Linked DNA regions of Piscinibacter gummiphilus. The protein of the gene in region 1 interacts with the protein of each later gene in a pairwise test. Links are inferred from orthologs where the notes say so. Each region holds a gene or a part of one and is shown on either strand. Other genes may lie near its edges.

Region 1 (7,936 bases):
CGCGGCTTCTGGAACGACTGGATGCCCCGGCTCGCCGCACGCGGCATCCCGCACGTGGCCGTGGACCTCGAGCCCGCGTTCTGCCCCATCACGACCTACGCCGAGGTCGTGGGCGCGGCGGTGCGGCGCGTGCACCAGGCCACCGGCCGGGAGCCCGTGATCGTGGCCCACAGCATGGGGGGCCTCGCGGTGCGCGCATGGATGGCGGCTGGCGGCCGCGGCGTGCACCGCGTGATCACCATCGCCAGCCCGCACCATGGCACGTGGGCCGCGCGCTTCAGCACCACCGAAAACGCGGGTGACATGCGACAGGACAGCGGCCTGCTCGGCCGCCTCGCCGCGGCCGAAACGCCGGAGTTGCTCGCACGCTTCACGTGCTTCTACAGCCACTGCGACAACATCGTCTTCCCGCCGTCCACGGCGACGCTCGATGGCGCCGACAACCGCCACGTGCCCGCGATGGCACACGTCCACCTCGCCGGCCATCCGGACGTGTTCGAGGAAACCGTGCGCTGGGCGCGCGACGGGGTGGGGTCGTAGCGGAGACTGCGGGTTCACGCCGACGAGTGTCGAGCGCACCCCCGAGCCGGACAATCACCCCGAGGAGGGGCGACACCACACTCGCGGGGGCTCATTCGTCGACTTTGTTCACGAACTGCAGCGCTGCGTCGGGGGAGAGGTTGAGCAGTTGTGCGATCTCCGTGATGTCGTCGGGCACGGCGGGGTTGTCCCAGCCCTCGGCCGTGTGGCGCGCGAGCCGGATCGCGAGCACCACGCTCTGCACGCTCGGGTGCCGCGCCTGGCGGTCGTCGGTGATGCGGATCAGCAGGTCGGGCAGCGCCCAGGCCTTCATCAGTTCGTGCTGCAGGTCGGCGAGCGTGATGTTCAGCACCGACTGCTGCGCGGCCGCGGACCGAAGCGCAGGATCGGCCTGCTGCATCGCACGGATGCGCAGGGCGAGCGACGGGGCGTGGCACCACAGCAGCATCTCGGCGAAGTCGTGCAGCAGCGCGGCTTCGTGGATCACCGCGGCATCGAGGTCCATGCGGTGCACCGCGAAGGCGAACGCGAAACGCGACGCGCGGTGGACCCGGCGCAGCACGTGGTTCACCCCTTCCAGTGCCCCGTCGACGGGCGCCAGGCGGTCCTCCACCGTGGGCTGCGGGCCGAAGGTGTTGAAGAACGGGGAGATGCCCATCATCACGATGGCGGCGGTGACGGTCTCCACGTCCGTGACGCGGCGCTCGGGTCGGTGCGTGGCCGCGTGCGCGAGGATCTTGAGCGTCATCAGCGGGTCGTGGGCCACCATCTCGCCGATGAGGTTCGCGTCGACGTCGTCCTCGTTCGCGCGCATCGCCTCCAGCGCGTCGGCCGTGTCCGCCAGCACCGGCATCTCGGCCTTGCGGAACCACGCCACCCAGGCGTCGAGGTTCGGCAGGGCGGTGTCCAGCGGGGCGGGGGCGAGCGGGCTCATGGTGCGGACGGAGGCGAGGTCGTCACTTCGGATATCGGTGCGCCGCGCCGCGCTTGAATCAGGGTTTACCCAGGGCGGCCTTCACGTCCAGCCCCACCTTGCGGTTGACGAACTGCAGCGTGGCCACCTTCGACACGTCGACCTCACCGGGCTTGTAGAGGCCGGCCTTCACCATCTGCGTGTAGAAGTCCTGGATGCGCGCGGTGTTCATCGCGCCGATGCCCTGCGTGAGCGACTGGCCCGAGTCGACGATGCCCTGCTGCTTCATCAGCGCGACGGACGCCTCGAGCTCCTCGATGGTCATCTCGGGGTTGTCCTTCAGCATCAGCGCGTTGGCGGCGCGGCGGTCACCGTAGAGGTAGTTCACCCAGCCGAGGATGGACCCGTCGACGAACCGCTTCACGAGGTCGGGCTTGTCGCGCACGGTGGCCGTGCGGGCCTCGATGACGGTGGAGTAGGTGCTGAAGCCGTGGTCCGCCAGCAGGTGCACCACCGGCTTGAACTTGCCCTGGTTCTGCACATAGATGGGCTCGGCCACCGAGTAGCCTTGCTGGATGGCCTTGGGGTTCGAGAGGAACGGGCCCAGGTTGTAGTTGTAGGGCTTGAGCGCCTCGTCGCGGAAGCCGTGCGTGACCTTGAGCCACTGCCACCAGCTGAACTGGCCGTCCTTCGCGATCAGCGCCACCGGCGCGTTCTTCAGCGACTCGAAGGACTCGTAGCCCTGGCCCGGGTGGGCGATCAGCGCCTGCGGGTCCTTCTGGAACATCGCGGCCACCACGATGGTGGGCACGCCGTTCTTCACGTTGTCGAAGCTGTGCAGCAGGTTGCCGGTCATCAGGAAGTCGATGCGGCCGGCCGGCAGCAGCGGCCGGTTGTTCACCTGCGGGCCGCCCGGCACCAGGGTCACGTCGAGGCCGAGCTTCTGGTAGGTGCCGTCGGCGATGGCCTGGTAGAAGCCGCCGTGGGCGGCCTGCGCCTTCCAGTTCGTGGCGAAGGTGACCTTGTCGGCGGCGGCGGCGGTGCCGCACAGCGCGGCGAGGCGAGGGCGATCAGGGACCAGCGGGGCAGGGCGGTCATTGCAGGCGGACTCCAGGGAGGGACAGGTTCAGTTCGGCGACCCCGTGGGGTGCCAGCGGCCGAGCAGCGCGTGGGACAGGCGGTCGAACAGCCAGAAGATCGCGACCCCGGTCAGCACGAGCAGCACGAGCGCGGCGAACATCTTCGGCGTTTCGGTGCGGAAGCTCGCCTCGAGGATGCGTGAGGCGAGCCCGGTTTCACGGCCTGCCGCGCCGGCCACCATCTCGGCCGTCACGGCCCCGATCAGGCTCAGGCCGCCGGAGATTTTCAGCCCGGCCGCGAAGTAGGGCAAGGCCGTCGGCACGAGCAGCAGGCGCAGCCGCTGCCAGGGCGTCGCGCGGTACAGCCGGAACAGGTCGCGGTGGCCCGGTTCGGCCGCACGCAGGCCCAGCACGGTGTTCGACAGGATCGGAAAGAACGCGGTGATCCACGTGCACAGCAGCAGCGCGGCCGTGGTGCTCTCGACGTAGATCAGGATCAGCGGCGCCACGGCCACCACGGGCGTCACCTGCAGCATCACCGCCACGGGCAGGAACGCGCGTTCGAGCGGCCGCGACAGCGCGAACACGCTCGCCACCAGCACCCCGCCGGCCACGGCCAGGGCCAGCGCGCCGAACGTGATCTTGAGCGTGAACCACCAGCTGCCGGCGAGCGAGGCGGCGTTCGCCCACAGGGTCTGGAGCACGAGCGACGGCGCGGGCAGCGTGTAGTGCGGGATCTCCGCGACCCGTACGAGCACCTCCCAGGCCAGGAGCAGGGCCACCATCACCCCTGCGGGGAGCAGCGCGTCGGTGAGCCGCTTCATGCCGCCGTCGCCGCTTCGAGCGCGTCCGACAGCCGCCGGCACAGTTCGGCGAACCGGGGCGAGGTGCGGAACCCGGGGGGGCGCGGATGCGGCTCGTCGATCTCGACCACGTCGACGATGCGCCCCGGCCGCGCACCCATCACCAGCACCCGCTGGCTCAGGTACACCGCCTCCACCACGCTGTGGGTCACGAACATCACGGCCATCGGCTCGGCCTGCCAGGCCTCGAGCAGCTCGGCGTTCAGGCGCTGGCGGGTGATCTCGTCGAGGGCGGCGAACGGCTCGTCCATCAGCAGCGCCTCGGGCTGCGTCACGCGGGCGCGCGCGATGGCGACGCGCATCTTCATGCCCCCCGACAGTTCCGACGGCATCGCATGAGCGAAGTCGGCCAGCCCCATCGAGGCGAGCAGCGCGCCGATGCGCGGCGCGGCCTCGGCGCGGGACACGCCGGCCAGCCGCAGCGGCAGCCACACGTTGTCGAACACGTCGGCCCAGGGCAGCAGCGTGGCGTCCTGGAAGACGAAACCGGTGCGGGCCTGGCCGGGGTCGCGCCAGGCGGGGGTGTCGACGCGGCCGGCGGTGGGCTGGTCGAGCCCCGCGACGAGCCGCAGCACCGTGCTCTTGCCGCAGCCGGACGGCCCCAGCAGCGAGACGAACTCGCCGGCCCGGACCTCGAGCGAGGCCGACTGCAGTGCCACGGTGCCGGAGGCGAAACGTTTGTCGACGGAGGACAGCGAGATCAGGGCATCGGGCATGGGCGCGAGTGTGCCGCAAGCGGCGGAGGCGCGCGGCTGGTGGACAATTGCGCCCTTTGCCATTCCATTCGCTTTTCACGGGGACTTGAATCATGAGCGTCACTCTCGGAACACCGCTGTCGCCCACCGCCGTCAAGGTCATGCTGCTCGGCAGCGGTGAACTCGGCAAGGAGGTGCTGATCGCCCTGCAACGCCTCGGCGTGGAGACCATCGCCGTCGACCGCTACGAGAACGCCCCGGGCCAGCAGGTCGCCCACCACGCCCGCACCATCACGATGAGCGACCCGGCCCAGCTGCGCGCGCTGATCGAGAAGGAGCGCCCGGACCTGGTCGTGCCCGAGATCGAGGCCATCGCCACGCCCATGCTGGAGCAGCTCGAGGCCGAGAAGGTCGTCCGCGTGATCCCCACCGCCCGCGCCGCGCGCCTGACGATGGACCGCGAAGGCATCCGCCGCCTCGCCGCCGAGACGCTCGGCCTGCCCACGAGCCCGTACGTCTTCTGCGACTCGCTCGCCGAGCTGCAGGCGGCCATCGACTCCAAGATCGGTTACCCCTGCGTGGTCAAGCCGGTGATGAGCAGCTCGGGCAAGGGCCAGAGCAAGATCGACGGCCCGGCCGACGTGCAGAAGGCCTGGGACTTCGCGATGGCCGGCGGCCGCGTGAGCCACGGCCGCGTGATCGTCGAGGGCTTCATCGACTTCGACTACGAGATCACCCAGCTCACCGTGCGCGCCGCCGGTGCCGACGGCCAGACCGAAACCCACTTCTGCGAGCCCATCGGCCACGTGCAGGTCAAGGGCGACTATGTCGAGAGCTGGCAGCCGCACCCGATGCACCCGGCCGCGCTGCAGCGTTCGCGCGACATCTGCAAGGCCGTGACCGACAACCTCGGCGGACATGGTGTCTTCGGCGTCGAACTGTTCGTGAAGGGCGACCAGGTCTGGTTCAGCGAGGTCAGCCCGCGTCCGCACGACACCGGCATGGTCACCATGACCACCCAGTGGCAAAGCGAGTTCGAGCTGCACGCCCGCGCCATCCTCGGCCTGCCGGTCAGCACGGCGCTGAAGAGCCCGGGCGCAAGTGCAGTCATTTACGGGGGTGTCGAAGCCACCGGAATTGCCTACGATGGTCTTGACGAAGCCCTGCGCGTGCCCCAGACCGACGTGCGCCTGTTCGGCAAGCCCGAGAGCTTCGAGAAGCGCCGGATGGGTGTCGCGCTCGCGTACGACGCCGACGTGGAAGTGGCTCGCCGGCGGGCCAAGGAGGCTGCGTCGAAGGTGCGTCCGCGCAAAGGCTGACGCGCCCGGGGGAAGGGGACAGGCGCTCCGCCGTGCGCTTGTCCTACAGACGGTCCCAAACGCGGCCGACAGTGGTGGAGAAGGGGGTGAACGATAGTTTGGTCACGCTCCGGGACAAATGGCATGAGCCACGAGTCCGACAGGAGTTCCATACTCACCCTCACTGTCGTCGTCGAGGTCACCATGAACACCATGCTGGCGCCCAGGATCGGCTTCCCCCTCGTCCCGAGGGATGCCTGGGCCGTTGCCGGTGGTGTGCTGGCCTTCCTGGCCGCGGTCTCCCTCGCCCCCGACACCGCGTACGCCCAGGACGTGGCAGCCATCCCGGCCGCCAGCGGCGAAACGATGAACTCCCTGCTCGGTCGCATCGCCCCGGCCACCCTCGCCGCCGCCCCCCGCCTCACCGTCGAGCACGAGCGAGTGCTCGACGACGAACGCGCCCCCTCCAGCCGCACCGGCCTCGACGCCTACGGCCGCCCGCTCGTCGAGCTGGGGGGTGTGACGTACCGGTGGTGGGTCAGCCGCGGCGCGTCGAACTTCGGGGTGGGCGTGGGCGCGCTGGGCTACGTCGTGCCGCCCACCGAACCCGGCGGCGCCCAGGCGCTCGCCTACAGCAGTTCGGTGCTCACCCTCGGCTGGCGCTACCAGGTGGACGACCACTCCACCGTCTTCGCCGACGCCTCCGGCGCCCGCCGCTTCGACGCCGACACCAACGACCGCTACAGCACGAAGGTGGGTGTGGCGTGGAAGGCCCGCAGCAACAAGTTCGGCCTCGACGGCGCCTCCCGCAGCGTGGCGTTCCAGCTCGACTCGGGTTACAAGATGTCGCTCCGGGTGCGGCGCAACGGCGTCGGCCTGTACGTCAAGGGCCAGTTCTGACGGCCCCTCCCGCGCGGATCCTCCCGCGCGTCACTTTGTCACGCTGCCCGCGGCGGGCCCTCATTCGCGGGCGTTCACTCCGGCACGGCGGCTGCTACTGTTCGCCCCATGCGTTCCCGTCGGCCAAGGGGCCTCGGTGCGCGAATAACAAATGGGGTGGTCAGATGAATCTGGCGTGGATGATCTCGGCGGGCACCGCCGCCGGGCTGGGAATGATCGTGGGCGGCGCCATCGCATGGCAGTGGTGCTCCAGCCGTGCGATGAAACGCCAGCGTCGGCTCGTCGCCTCCGCGCGGGAGCAGTACGCCACGGGCACGCAGGGACTGCGCGCCACCAATGCCCGCCTCCAGGCCTCGCTCGACAAGGAAAAGCTGGCCATCCAGGGGCGCCTCGCGGCCGCGGCGGCCGATCACCGCGCCGAACTGGTGCGGCTCGAGGGCCAGTTGCGCTTCGCCTATGCCGAGATCGATCGTTTGCAGGCCCGCGGCACGGGCGAAGGCGCCGCGCCGGGCGTACCCACCGATGCCCACGGGTTTGCCCTCACCCGGCCGTTCGAGCGCTGAATCGGTCCTGCCACCGGGCTCGTCCGTGTGGCAAACACCCCGCTTTGGGGGCATGAAGTTGTCGGCCGCGGGCAGGGGGCTTTCGTAGAATCGACGGTTTGGAGCCAACGGGTGGAGTGGTACCGCGTCCGACGCGGAATTCCGATGGACCGACGGGCACGATCCCGCGGCCTCCCCCCGATACACCGTGAACCTCGAATTCGCCATCCCGTCATGGGCCGCCTGCGGTCCTGGTCTGTCGACGCCCGCCGATTGGCGCGCGTGGGCGGCCGCGCCCTGCGTGCCGGCCGGCGAACCGCGCCCCGACCTGTCCCAGGTGCCCGCGATGGTGCGGCGCCGCCTCAACGCGCTCGGCCGCACGGCGCTGCAGCCGGCGTTCGACGTGCACACGCCGGCGCCCGACGTCCCCGTGGTGTTCGCGTCGCGGTACGGCGACGCCTCCCGCGCGCTCGACCTGCTCGCCGAACTCGTCCGCGGCGAGGCGCTGTCGCCCACGTCGTTCGGCCTCTCCGTGCACAACGCCATCGGCGCGATGTACTCCATCATCCGGGGCGACCGCAGCAACTACCTGTCCGTGGCCGCCGGCCCCGGCACGGCGGCGGCCGGCCTCGTCGAGGCCGCGGGCCTGCTGGCCGACGGCGCACCCGAGGTGCTGGTGGTCTGCTGCGACGCCCCGCTGCCCGGCGGCTACGCCACGTTCGAGGACGGGCCGGCCGCGCTCTACGCCTGGGCGTGGCGGGTCACCGCCCCCGTGGCCGGGCAGGTGCGCTACTCGCTGGCCGCCGAGCCGGCGGCGGCCGCGTCGGAGCCGGCGGCGCTGCCCTTCGGCCTCGACGTGATGCGGTTCGTCGCCGCCGACGCCCCGAGCCTCACCCGCACGGCCTCGGGCACGGCCTGGACCTGGCGGCGCCACGATGCTTGAGCGCCTCGAACGCGTGTGGCGCATCGTCGCCACCGGCCTGTGCTTCACCACCTTCGGGCTGGGCGGGCTGGCGCTGCGCGTCCTCGTGTTCCCCTGCGTGCGCTGGTCCACCCGCGACCCCGAGCGCCGCGCGGTGCGGGTCAAGGCCATCATCCGCACCACG
Region 2 (7,824 bases), 1.4 Mb from region 1 along the record:
GCACCTTCTGGGTCTCGCTGCCCAGCAGCAGCGCGGTCACGCCGCGCCGCCCGTGCGAGGCCATCACGATCAGGTCGCAGGCCTTGTGCTGCGCGTGTTCGATGATGGCTTCCCACGGGTGCAGCGCCTCGATGGTGTGGGTCTCGCAGACCACGCCCTGCGCCTCGGCCAGTGCGGCGACGTCGGCCACGCGGCTGGCGGCGATGCGCTCCTGCGCCTCGAAGAATTCCTGAGGCGGCGTGGGCTGCATCTCCGAGATGGCGCTGTACGGGAAGGGTTCCTTCACGCTCAGCACGTAGACGCGGGCGCCCAGGGAGGCGGCCAGTGAGAGGGCGCTGGCCACGGACTTCTGCGTGATGTCCGAACCGTCGGTGGGGACCAGGATGCGTTGGAACATGGTGGACCTCCTTGCGGATGCAACGGCCCCAGCGTAGACCGGCCGCGGTGACCGGTCAATGACGGATGTCCTACGCGGCCGGGGACTTCTCCACCGGGCGCTCCGGATCCGCCGACCACTCGCTCCACGATCCCGGGTACAGCGTGGCGGTGCCGAGGCCGGCGACTTCCATCGCGAGCACGTCATGGCACGCCGTGACCCCCGAGCCGCACGACACCACCACCGACCCCTTTGCCGCGCCGTCGACCAGCGGGGCGTACTCGGCGCGAAGCTGCGCGGCCGGCTTGAAGGTGCCGTCGGCCTGCAGGTTGTCCTTGAAGAAGCGGTTGCGGGCGCCGGGGATGTGGCCGGCGACGCGGTCGATGGGTTCGACGTCGCCCCGGTAGCGCTCGGGCGCGCGGGCGTCGAGCAGGCGCAGGCCGGGCAGGCGGGCGAGGACGGCGGCGGCATCCAGCGTGGGCATGGCGGGCGCGGGCGCGGGCGTGATGGCCACGGGCTTCGGCACGGGCACGTCGGTGGCGAGCGATCCGCCGGCGCGCACCCAGGCGTCGACGCCGCCGTCGAGCAGCGCGACCCGCGTGTGCCCCATCCAGCGCAGCACCCACCACGCACGCACCGCGAACATGCCGGCCTGGCGGTCGTACACCACCACCTCGCGGTCCGGGCCGATGCCGACCGAAGCCATCCACGCGGCATATTCGTCGCGCGTGCGCAGCGGATGGCGGCCGTTCATGCCGGTCTTCGCGCCCGACAGGTCGCGGTCGAGGTGCACGTACAGCGCGCCGGGCAGGTGGCCCAGCACGTACGCTTGTTCGCCGGCCGCCGCGTCGGCGAGGTCGAAGCTGCAGTCGAGCAGCAGCGGGGCAGGGGACGCGCCCAGCAGCGCGGAGGCGGAGATCAGCGGCGTGTCCATGGCGTGCGGGTCCTCAGGTCTCGTTCATGATGGTGGTGTCGGTCTTGTTCGTGACCTTGGTGCGCAGCATCGTGGCCGCGACCCCGGCGCCGATGATCAGCGCCATGCCGGCCAGCGCCATCCAGGTGACCGGGTCGTCGAACAGCAGCACGCCGTAGCCGAACGCGAACGCGATGCCCAGGTACTGCAGGCTCGCGTTGACGAGCGTGCGGCCCGTGGCGTACGCGCGGGTCATCAGCAGCTGGGCCGTGGTGGCGAGCAGGCCCACGGCGATCAGCAGCCCGGCGCCCTTCCAGGTGTGGGCGTGGAAACCGTCGTTGAGCAGCGTCATGCCCGCGCCGGCCACCACACCGCCCAGCGAGAAGTAGAAGACGGTGCGGTACTCGGGCTCGCCGGCCCGGCCGAGGGCCGTGACCTGCAGGTAGGCCGTGGCCGAGATCATCCCCGAGATCAGCCCCACGAGGCCGTGCCACAGCTGCTGCTGGTCGATGGTGGGGCGCAGCACGAGCGCCACGCCGCCGAAGCCGAGCAGGATGGTGCCCACGACCTTGCCGTCGACCCGGGTGGTGCCCAGGGCCACGGCGCCGCCGATCAGGAACAGCGCCATCCACACCGACGACATGTAGTTCAGCGTCATCGACGTGGCGAGCGGCAGGTTGCCGATGGAATAGAACCACATGCACAGCGCCGTGACGCCGGTGAGCGAGCGCCAGAAGTGCATGCCGGGCACGCCGGTGCGCAGCGTGCCGCCGCGGACGCGGCTGACGATGAACAGCATCGTGGCCCCGATCAGGCCGCGGTAGAAGACGATCTCGCCGGTGCCGTAGAGGCTGGAGGCGAGCTTGACGCACACCCCCATCGTGGCGAACAGGAAGGTCGCCAGGACCATCAGGGCGGAAGCGGGCATCAGGCTCGGAAATTCATCGTTCGGCGGTACCAGGCATGGAACTCGCGCATGCCGTCTTCCATCGGGGATTGATAGGGACCCACTTCGTTGTCGCCGCGTTCGTGCAGCGCCTTGCGGCCGGCGTCCATGCGCAGGGCGATCTCGTCGTCCTCGACGCAGGTCTCCAGGTAGGCGGCCTGCTGGGCGTCGACGAAGTCGCGCTCGAACGCGTGGATTTCCTCGGGGTAGTAGAACTCCACCACGTTGACGGTCTTCTGCGGCCCCTTCGGGTACAGCGCCGAGACCACCAGCACGTGCGGATACCACTCGATCATGATGTTCGGGTAGTACGTGAGCCAGATGGCCCCGCGCTCGGGCGGCACGCCGTCGCGGAACGCGAGCACGGCGTCGTGCCACTTGCGGTACACGTCCGAGCCGGCCTTCACGAGGGCGTTGTTGGTGCCCACGGTCTGCACCGAGTGGTGCCTGCCGAACTCCCACTCGAGGTCGTTGCAGGTGACGAACTGGCTCAGGCCGGGGTGGAACGGGCCCACGTGGTAGTCCTCGAGGTACACCTCGATGAACGTCTTCCAGTTGTAGTCGCACTCGTGCACGTGCACGCGGTCGAGCACGTAGCCGTCGAAGTCGAGCGCGGCGCGGGGGCCGATCTGGCCCAGCTCGGCGGCGATGTCGCGGCCGTTGTCCTCGAAGATCAGCCCGTTCCAGCTGCGCGTCTTGTAGGCGTTCAGGTGGAGGCAGGGGTCTTCGGGGAAATGCGGGGCGCCCACCAGCTGGCCCTTCAGGTCGTAGGTCCAGCGGTGCAGGGGGCACACGATGTTCTTGCCGGTGTTGCCGCGCCCGCGCAGCATCACCGCCTGGCGGTGGCGGCAGACGTTCGACAGCAGCTGGATGCCCTCGGCGGTGCGCACGAGCGCGCGGCCTTCCCCCTCCTGGGGCAGGGCGTAGTGGTCGCCGACCTCGGGCACGGCGAGTTCGTGGCCGAGGTACCGGGGACCGTGCTGGAAGATCAGCTCCATCTCGCGGCGATGGAGGTCGTCGTCGAAGTAGGCTGCTACGGGGAGTTGCGAGCGATGCTGCTCGAGAGCTTCGAGGGTGAGGCTCAGGTCGGACATGATCCCGAGGATCTCCTATAACCGATGTTCACGGCCACCCCCGGGGGGTGACCGCAGGAGTGGGATGTCTCGCTGCGCACGGCGCGCTGTTTTTAGCGAGGCCCCGGATTGTAACGGAAGGAAGGGCATGACGCCGAGCAGCCCTCCGTGCAAGACCCCCATTGCGGGGAAGCTACAGGCGGTAACCCGGGATGTCCCGCCGTGTCCGGCCTGACTACAATCCCCTATTTCCTTCGCACGATGGCCAAAGCTCCCCCCGCCCCGACCGCTGCTCAGCTGCCCGACAGCTATGAAGAAGCCCTGGCCGAGCTGGAACGCCTCGTGGCAGCGATGGAGGGCGGGCAATTGCCGCTCGACGCGCTGCTCGGCAGCTATCGCCGAGGGGCCGAACTGTTGAATTTCTGCCGTTCGAGACTGGACGCCGTGGAAACCCAGGTCCGGTTGCTCGAGGACGGTCAGCTGAAACCCTGGACTGATTCATGAGCTTGTTTTCCGTAGCCGCTGCCTCCGTGCCGCAGTCGGTGCCCTTCGACGCGTGGCTCCGGGCCGAGCTGGACACCGTCGAGTCGGCGCTGTCGGCCTGGGTGCCCGGCACCGCGCCGGCCGGCCTCGGCCAGGCCATGCGCTATGGCGTGCTCGACGGCGGCAAGCGCCTGCGTCCGCTGCTGGTGCTGGCCGCCGCCCAGGCGGTGGGCGGCCACCGCGAGGCCTCGCTGCGCGCCGCCTGCGCGGTCGAGCTGATCCACGCCTATTCCCTCGTGCACGACGACATGCCGTGCATGGACAACGACGTGCTGCGCCGGGGCAAGCCCACCGTGCACGTGCAGTTCGGCGAGGCCCAGGCCATGCTGGCGGGTGACGCCATGCAGGCGCTCGCCTTCGAGGTGCTCACGCCCGACGACGGGGTGCCCGCGGCCCTGCAGGCCAAGTTGTGTTCGCTGCTGGCCCGCTCGGCCGGCCACGCCGGCATGGCCGGCGGCCAGGCCATCGACCTCGCGAGCGTCGGCGTGCCCCTGAACGAGCAGGCCCTGCGCGACATGCACCACCGCAAGACCGGCGCCCTGCTGCAGGGCAGCGTGCTGATGGGGGCCGCCTGCGGCGACCTGCCCCCCGCCGCCTGGTCGGCCCTGGCCGACTACGGCGACGCCGTGGGCCTCGCCTTCCAGGTGGTCGACGACATCCTCGATGTCACGCAGGCCTCGGAAACGCTCGGCAAGACGGCCGGCAAGGACATGGACAACAACAAGCCCACCTACGTGAGCATCCTCGGCCTGCCGGCCGCGCGTGCCCACGCGGAGGAGCTGCGCAACAAGGCGCAGGCGGCGCTCGCGCGAAGCGGCATCGCCAACGTCGAACGCCTGAAGGTGCTGGCCGACAAGGTCGTGGAAAGAGACAACTGATGAACCCCACCCTCCTGCAAAAGATCGACGGCCCGGCCGACCTGCGCGGCTTGTCGCGGCTGGAACTCAAGCAGCTCTCCGCCGAGCTGCGCGAATTCCTGCTGCAGAGCGTCTCGCAGACCGGCGGGCACCTGTCGTCGAACCTGGGCACGGTCGAGCTGACCATCGCGCTGCACCACGTGTTCAACACGCCGCAGGACCGCATCGTCTGGGACGTGGGCCACCAGACCTACCCGCACAAGATCCTCACCGGCCGCCGCGACCGCATGTCGACGCTGCGTCAGCTGGGCGGCCTGTCGGGCTTCCCGCGCCGCGACGAGAGCGAGTACGACACCTTCGGCACCGCCCACTCGTCCACCTCCATCTCGGCCGCGCTCGGCATGGCCGTGGCCGCGAAGATGAAGGGCGAGGACCGCCGCTCCATCGCCGTGATCGGCGACGGCGCCATGACGGCCGGCATGGCCTTCGAGGCCCTGAACAACGCCGGGGTCGCGGGCGCCAACATGATCGTGGTGCTCAACGACAACGACATGTCGATCTCCCCGCCGGTCGGGGCGCTCAACCGCTACTTCGCCCGCCTGATGAGCGGCAAGTTCTACGCCACGGCGCGCGACACCGCGAAGAACGTGCTGAAGAACGCGCCCCCGCTGTTCGAGCTGGCCCGCCGCCTCGAAGAGCACGCGAAGGGCATGGTCGTGCCGTGCACGATCTTCGAGGAGTTCGGCTTCACGTACTTCGGCCCCATCGACGGCCACGACCTCGACTCGCTCGTGCCCACGCTCGAGAACCTGCGCGGCATGAAGGGCCCGCTGTTCCTGCACGTCGTCACGAAGAAGGGCTACGGCTACAAGCTCGCCGAGGCCGACCCCATCGCGTACCACGGCCCGGGCAAGTTCAACCCCGCCGAGGGCCTGAAGAAGCCGTCGGGTGTGCCCAAGACCACCTTCACGCAGGTGTTCGGCCAGTGGCTGTGCGACATGGCCGCCGCCGACGAGCGCCTCGTGGGCATCACGCCCGCGATGCGCGAGGGTTCGGGCATGGTCGAGTTCGAGCAGCGGTTCCCGAAGCGGTACCACGACGTGGGCATCGCCGAGCAGCACGCCGTCACGTTCGCGGGCGGCCTCGCCTGCGAGGGCATGAAGCCCGTCGTGGCCATCTACTCCACCTTCCTGCAGCGCGCGTACGACCAGCTCGTGCACGACGTCGCCATCCAGAACCTCCCGGTGGTGTTCGCGCTCGACCGCGCGGGCCTGGTCGGTGCCGACGGCGCTACGCACGCGGGCAACTACGACATCGCCTTCCTGCGCTGCATCCCGAACGTCAGCGTGCTGACCCCGGCCGACGAGCGCGAGTGCCGCCAGCTGCTGAGCACGGCCTACGCGCAGAACCATCCGGTGGCCGTGCGCTACCCGCGCGGCGCCGGTGTCGGCGTGGTGCCGGGCGACGGCCTCGAGACCCTGCCGTGGGGCAAGGGCGAGGTGCGCCGCCGCGGCGAACGCGTGGCCATCCTGGCATTCGGCACGCTGCTGTACCCCGCGCTCGAAGCCGCCGAGAAGCTCGGCGCCACGGTGGCGAACATGCGCTACGCCAAGCCGCTCGACGCGGCCCTGGTGGCCGAGCTGGCCCGCACCCACGACGCCCTCGTCACGGTGGAGGACGGCTGCGTGATGGGTGGCGCGGGCAGCGCGGTGCTCGAGGCCCTGCAGGCGGCCGGCCTGAACGTGCCCGTGCTGGTGCTGGGCCTGCCCGACCAGTTCATCGAACACGGCGACCCGGTCAAGCTGATGAGCCTCAACGGGCTCGACGCCGCCGGCATCGAGGCCTCGGTCATCAAGCGTTTCGGCGCGAAGCCGGCGCTGCTGCGCCCGGCCGCCAACCACTGAGTTCGAGACCCCGCGCGGAACCAATCCGCGCCCGGCCCGGTCCGAGACCGGGCCCCCATCACTCCTGCACCGCATGAACTGGCCCTACGAACTGCAGATCGGCTGGCGCTACACGCGCGCGGGACGCGCCGGCCGGCGCAACGGCTTCATCTCCTTCATCTCCGGCGTGTCGATGCTCGGCATCGGGCTCGGCGTCGCGGCGCTCATCATCGTGCTGTCGGTGATGAACGGCTTCCAGAAGGAGGTCCGCGACCGCATGCTGTCGGCCATCGCCCACATCGAGGTGGTCGACGCCTACGGCGCCGCGCTGCCCGACTGGCAGGCCACCGCCGCGAAGGCGCGCGAGAACCCGCAGGTGATCGGCGCGGCCCCCTTCATCGCGATGCAGGCCCTGATCGCCCGCGGCGAGGACATGCGCGGCGCCGTCGTGCGCGGCATCTCGCCGAACGACGAGGCCACGGTCACCGAGGTGGCCGCGAAGCTCAAGGACACCACCCTCGCGAAACTCGTCCCCGGCCAGTGGGGCATCGTGCTGGGCGTGGAACTCGCGCGGTCCCTGGGCGTGCGCGAGGGCGACAACGTCACCATCGTGGCCCCGGGCGGCCAGGTCACGCCGGCCGGCGTGGTGCCCCGCCTGAAGCAGGTCACCGTGGTCGGCACCTTCGACTCGGGCCACTACGAGTACGACAGCACGCTCGCGATGATCCACATCGAAGACGCGGCCAAGCTGTTCCGCCTCGAGGGCCCGTCGGGCGTCCAGCTGCGCCTGAAGAACCTGCACGACGCCCGCGACGTGGGCGCGCAGCTGTCGCAGGTGCTCGGCCCCGAGGTCTCGGTGCGCGACTGGACCCGCACCAACCGCAACTGGTTCTCGGCCGTGCAGCTCGAGAAGCGGCTGATGTTCATCATCCTCACGCTGATCGTCGCGGTGGCCGCGTTCAACCTCGTCTCCACGCTCGTGATGACGGTGACCGACAAGCGCGCCGACATCGCGATCCTGCGCACCCTCGGCGCCACGCCGCGTTCCATCATGGGCATCTTCATGGTGCAGGGCGCGCTGTCCGGCGTGATCGGCACGCTGGCCGGCGTGGTGCTCGGGCTGCTGGTGTCGTTCAACATCGGCACCCTCGTGCCGGCGCTCGAGCGGCTGCTCAACACCAGCTTCCTGCCGGGCAGCATCTACCTGATCAGCCGCATGCCCAGCGACCCGCA

The links.
Region 2: the proteins of purT (region 1) and A4W93_RS19500 interact in binary tests that used the Escherichia coli proteins (3 or more experiments, as listed by UniProt). The link is inferred for Piscinibacter gummiphilus from one-to-one orthologs.

The regions. Positions count from the first base shown.
Region 1 is NZ_CP015118.1:5,673,314-5,681,249, reverse strand. What follows is about bases 3,307-6,306. They hold purT (formate-dependent phosphoribosylglycinamide formyltransferase), read left to right. Parts: upstream 3,307-4,203; coding sequence 4,204-5,409; downstream 5,410-6,306. Other genes in these bases: A4W93_RS25985 (hypothetical protein), read left to right, coding at 5,593-6,288; A4W93_RS25995 (ABC transporter ATP-binding protein), read right to left, coding at 3,353-4,111; A4W93_RS26000 (ABC transporter permease), read right to left, coding at 3,307-3,356. Also shown: A4W93_RS26015 (esterase/lipase family protein), read left to right, coding at 1-540; A4W93_RS26010 (HDOD domain-containing protein), read right to left, coding at 632-1,474; A4W93_RS26005 (ABC transporter substrate-binding protein), read right to left, coding at 1,533-2,504; more of A4W93_RS26000, read right to left, coding at 2,580-3,306; A4W93_RS25980 (hypothetical protein), read left to right, coding at 6,453-6,851; A4W93_RS25975 (beta-ketoacyl synthase chain length factor), read left to right, coding at 7,039-7,773; A4W93_RS25970 (lysophospholipid acyltransferase family protein), read left to right, coding at 7,766-7,936. UniProt on the Escherichia coli protein: Involved in the de novo purine biosynthesis. Catalyzes the transfer of formate to 5-phospho-ribosyl-glycinamide (GAR), producing 5-phospho-ribosyl-N-formylglycinamide (FGAR). Formate is provided by PurU via hydrolysis of 10-formyl-tetrahydrofolate.
Region 2 is NZ_CP015118.1:4,303,469-4,311,292, reverse strand. What follows is about bases 2,881-5,768. They hold A4W93_RS19500 (polyprenyl synthetase family protein), read left to right. Parts: upstream 2,881-3,808; coding sequence 3,809-4,729; downstream 4,730-5,768. Other genes in these bases: dxs (1-deoxy-D-xylulose-5-phosphate synthase), read left to right, coding at 4,729-5,768; A4W93_RS19505 (exodeoxyribonuclease VII small subunit), read left to right, coding at 3,570-3,812; A4W93_RS19510 (aromatic ring-hydroxylating oxygenase subunit alpha), read right to left, coding at 2,881-3,329. Outside these bases: A4W93_RS19525 (universal stress protein), read right to left, coding at 1-397; A4W93_RS19520 (sulfurtransferase), read right to left, coding at 468-1,310; A4W93_RS19515 (DMT family transporter), read right to left, coding at 1,324-2,217; more of A4W93_RS19510, read right to left, coding at 2,217-2,880; more of dxs, read left to right, coding at 5,769-6,612; A4W93_RS19490 (lipoprotein-releasing ABC transporter permease subunit), read left to right, coding at 6,686-7,824.